DNA from 2 places in the Maricaulis sp. MIT060901 genome. Region 2 is predicted to be linked to the other one. Evidence: predicted binding sites of a transcription regulator. Region 2 holds the regulator's gene; the other holds the start of a gene.
The links. Region 2 encodes LexA, which represses DNA repair genes until DNA is damaged. Its sites were predicted from a motif close to ATGTTCCNCTTGTGTTCC; they were not measured.
Positions count from the first base shown of each region.

Region 1: SIC17_RS05120 (PA0069 family radical SAM protein) is a predicted target of LexA. The motif match lies at 982-999, and genes of this name have one in related genera.

Region 1 covers NZ_CP138920.1:990,108-992,505, reverse strand. The annotation lists gene SIC17_RS05120 (PA0069 family radical SAM protein) at 1-958, opposite strand, end outside; gene SIC17_RS05115 (MarR family winged helix-turn-helix transcriptional regulator) at 1,118-1,582, shown strand; gene SIC17_RS05110 (S41 family peptidase) at 1,622-2,398, shown strand, end outside.
Region 2 covers NZ_CP138920.1:1,644-4,041, reverse strand. The annotation lists gene trpC (indole-3-glycerol phosphate synthase TrpC) at 1-793, shown strand, start outside; gene lexA (transcriptional repressor LexA) at 877-1,578, shown strand; gene SIC17_RS00010 (ComEC/Rec2 family competence protein) at 1,582-2,398, opposite strand, start outside.

The DNA.
Region 1 (2,398 bases), 990 kb from region 2:
CGCGGCCGCCGCGCATCTGCCGCATCAGTGAGATAACCCGGCTTGCGGCATCGGGGCGTTTCTCGGCCAGCCATTCGCGGAACAGGTCGCGGATTTCCATGGGCAGACGCAACAGGACATAACCTGCACTGCTGGCGCCGGCGCCGGCTGCCTGTTCCAGCAGGGGCTCGATCTCGCGATCGGTGAGGGCAGGAATGATCGGGGCCATCATCACCGTAACGGGCAGGCCCGCACTGGCCAGGCCCTCGATCGCCTTCAGTCGGCGGTGCGGGGCGGCGGCACGCGGTTCCATGTCGCGCGCCAGCTTGCGGTCCAGCGTGGTCAGCGAGACGGCCCCCTTGGCCAGGCCCTGTTCCGCCATCGGCCCGAGAATATCGAGATCGCGCAGGACGAGGGCGGATTTGGTGATGAAGCTGACCGGGTGTTTGTAGCGGGCAAAGACCTTGAGGATGTCACGGGTGATTTCCAGACGACGCTCGACCGGTTGCCAGGCATCGGTGTTGGCGCCGATGACGATTGGCTTGGGACGATAGCCGGGCCGGTTGAAAAACTGCTCGAGCAGTTTGGCACCATCCGGCTTGGTGAAGATCACGCTCTCGAAGTCCAGCCCCGGTGAATATCCCCAATAGGCGTGGCTGGGCCTGGCGTAACAATAGATACAGCCATGTTCGCAGCCCCGGTAGGGATTGATTGACTGGTCAAAGGAAATGTCCGGCGACTGGTTGGTCGCGATTATGGAACGCGAGGCATCCTTCAGCACCGTTGTGCGAAGCGCGCTGACCTCTTCACCATCAACGCCCCAGCCGTCGTCGAAAGCCTCCCGCTGGAAGGCTTCATACCGGCCGGAAATGTTAGACCGAGCGCCCCGACCCCTGATGCTGGTTCCCGGGGCGACGGGGGCGTCATCCGGGGTCGTGGTGTGGGCGTTAAGGGCGTAGCCGCTGGGGCGCTCGGTCATGAGCTGGACTATGACTCAGAATTAGAACAAAGCAAGAACAAAATTTCAGTCGTCGTCACTTTTTCCGGCTTGGCCATTCCGCGGTGCTTGCGCTCGCTTCATGAAGAGGATTTAAGATGCAAAATCGGATAGGGCATTTATTACGTAACAGGTGACATATTGGGCAAGGAAGAGGAAAGAGACTTCATCGAGGAGCTCGGGCACGCAGTGCTTCCGCGCCATGTGCGGCGCCTGCTCGACACAGTTCTGAAGTGGGAGGGGGAGCGTGCTGCGCAATTGCAGATCTCCGTTCCTCTGAAGACACATTCGATGCTGGTTCTGCTCTCCAGGCGAGGGCCGATGAAGCTGGGTGAAGTGGTCGCGCAATTGCGCCTGTCGCGCCCCTTGATCGTCAAGTTCGCCGACACGCTGGTCGGGATGGAAATGGTCACCGAGCAACGGCCAAGCTCCGACCGGCGTGTTCGACTGCTTGGCCTGACTGAGGCCGGGCAGGTCGAGGTCTCACGCATCGAGGCGTTCCTGGAAGAAGCGCAGGCCCGATACCGGGTGCTTGGCCAGACACTCGGCAACGACCTGCTCGATCTTGTCACACAGGCGCGGAAACGCGTGGAAACATGGGATTAGGCCGGAGACTTCCGGCCAAGGCAGGAAGGGTCCTTCGGGATGATTAGCAAGTTCTTCGCAAGTGCCGCCATGGCGGCGGTGATGGTGTCCACTACAGCGTGTGCCCAGCCGGTGCCGGGCTGGCAGGCGGAGGTTTTCGACCAGCTCCCGCAAATGCTGGAAGAAGGCTATATCTACGAGGATGTCGGCCTGTCCCTGGCGCAGAGAGTGCGCGAAATGTCCGATGATTTCGCGCATCTCCAAACCCGCCGGGAGTTCATCTCCGCGGTCAATCAGGAACTCTATGCGCTGTCCAATGATGCCCATCTGACCCTGCGCTATCGCCCGACTGCGGAGGTCGAGAATGCGGAGCCGCGCCGCCGTCCGTCCGGCTGTGCCAGCGGTGACATCACCTGGCGGATGGAAGCCGGAAATATCGGATATATCTCGGTGCCGCGCATTTATGGCGATGACGCCTATCGTGCCGGTTTTGACGCGGCGATGGTCGAGCTGGGTGATGCAGACGGCATCATCCTGGATGTACGCAATAATTGCGGCGGTGAACCCCGCACGCTCGTCCATTTTGCGTCCTGGTTCTTTGCGGAGCCGACCCATCTGACCTCGACCGAGGGGCGCGACATGCCGACGCGCGAGCGCTGGACCAGCGATAACGTGGCCGGCGAGCCCTTTGTCGATCGCCCGCTGGTGATCCTGACCAATCAGCGCAGCTTCTCGGCGGCTGAGTCCTTTACCTTCGGCATGAAGATTACCGGCCGTGCCACGGTGATCGGCGAGCCCACCGGCGGTGGCGGCCACTGGGGCGAGGAAATGCGCCTG
Region 2 (2,398 bases):
GCCTGACGCACTTGCGCGCATCACCGCTTACAAGTTGAACCATATCCAGGCCTGCAAGGCGCAGCGTTCCTATGAGGACATCGCCGCGCTCGCTGCCGATCAGCCGCCGGTGCGCGGCTTCTTCGATGCACTTCGACGCGATGCGCGCGAACGCGGCCTGGCCCTTATCGCCGAGGTCAAGAAGGCCAGCCCCTCCAAGGGTCTTATCCGCGAGGACTTCAATCCTCCGGTACTGGCCAAGGCCTATGAAGACGGTGGAGCCACCTGCCTTTCCGTGCTGACTGATACGCCAAGCTTCCAGGGTGATGACAGCTTCCTGGCCGCGGCACGCGATGCCACCGGGCTTCCCGCGCTGCGCAAGGACTTTCTCTATGACCGCTACCAGGTCGCGGAAGCCCGAGCGCTCGGCGCTGACGCAATCCTGGTCATCATGGCGGCCGTTGATGATGCCTGTGCCCGCGAGCTCATGGATGAAGCCGACAAGTGGTCACTCGACGCGCTTGTGGAAGTCCATGACGAGGCGGAGCTGGACCGAGCGCTCGCCCTAGAGGCACCGCTGATCGGCGTCAACAATCGTGACCTGCGGACATTCGAAACCTCGCTCAGCACTTTCGAGCGTTTGTCCACACTCGTGCCGGACGACCAGTTCATGGTAGCCGAAAGCGGGATATTCACGGCTGATGATGCTGCGCGGCTGAAGCTTTCAGGCGCCGGAGCCTTGCTGGTCGGCGAGAGCCTGATGCGTCAGACTGATGTCGAACAGGCAACGAAAACGCTGATGGCGGCCTATTAGCCCCTGTTGACGACAAAATAGAACACATGTAGAACACCCATCAAGTTGCCGCTTTGTTCCGGCGAATTGGAGGGAGTCGAGCTGTGCTGACCCGCAAGCAACATGAACTGCTTTTGTTCATCCATGAGCGCATCAAGGAAACCGGTGTCTCACCCTCCTTTGACGAGATGAAAGGTGCACTCAGCCTGGCCTCGAAATCCGGCGTTCACCGCCTGATCACGGCACTGGAAGAACGCGGTTTCATCCGCCGTCTTGCCCACCGCGCCCGCGCACTGGAGGTCCTCAAGCTTCCCGAAAGCGCCGCCGCTGAAAACACCGAGGAAAAATCAGCCGATCTTGGTCCCAATGTGGTGCGCGCTGATTTCACAGGCCAGGGTGCAGCCCCCTCCGATGATCGCGGCACGATCGAGGTTCCCATGCTGGGGCGTATTGCTGCCGGTGTTCCCATTTCTGCCATCCAGCACGAAACCGATCGCCTGCCCGTCGCGGCTGACATGCTGGGCAATGGCGAGCATTTCGCGCTCGAAGTGAACGGCGATTCCATGATCGAGGCCGGTATTCTCGATGGTGACACGGTCCTCATCCGTCGCTGCGATGTGGCCGATACAGGCGACATCGTTGTCGCGCTGGTCGATGACGAGGAAGCCACGCTGAAGAAGCTGCGCAAGAAAGGCGGGTCTGTCGCGCTTGAAGCGGCCAATCCGGAATACGAGACCCGTATCTTCCCGCCACACCGGGTGAAGGTTCAGGGCAAGCTCGTCGGCCTGCTGCGTAGCTATCACTAGATTTCAGGTCTGCCAGGGCCAGCTGGTTTCCGCCGCATCCACATAGCGGATACGGGCGACACCGCTGTTGTTGAGCCAGACCAGGGCATTGCCGCGTTCGGCGAGTTCAGACAGTGCAATGACCGGACGCCCGCATCGGCGCCCAATCCAACGCGGTGTGTCCGCGGAAAGCACGACCAGGTCGGCGCGCTCGCAATCCTCCTGCAAGGCCTCAATCCGACTGGGCACTGCAATGCGCAGATAGTCGGTTTCAAGCAGGCAACCCAGATCATCACAGGCCGCCCTCTCCCCGGTTTGCCCCGCCATGGCAGACCGCTCCAGGAAGACCTGGCGCCCGAACCGGCCACGACGCAACGTGTTGGCGGTCCATCCCTCGCCCGACCGAGCTACCACAACCCCATCGGCGCTGATGAAGACATCCGGTTGCGGCCAGAGCGCCCAGAGTCCGACCAGCGTCGCAGCCACGCCGCCCGCGACAAGACGGGCCAGCAGCCCGCGCCCCAGGATCAACAACGCTGCGAGAGCGATATAAAGCGCCAGCCACCACCCCGGAACAGCCGGCACGGCACGCGCCGCTGTAGGCAAGGCCTCGATCCATCGTGAGATACTGAGAATGGTGTTAAGTCCCAGCTCCATCAGAGCAAAGGCCGGAGCGTCCAGTCCCACAGGCATCAGCAACAGCCCCAGAACGCCCGCCGGCATGACCAGGAATGAAAACACCGGCATCGCAAGCAAATTGCCCAGGAGCCCGTAACTGGCCAGGCGATGGAAGTGGAAAGCACCGATAACTGCCGTAGCGGTTCCGGCCACAAAACTTGTA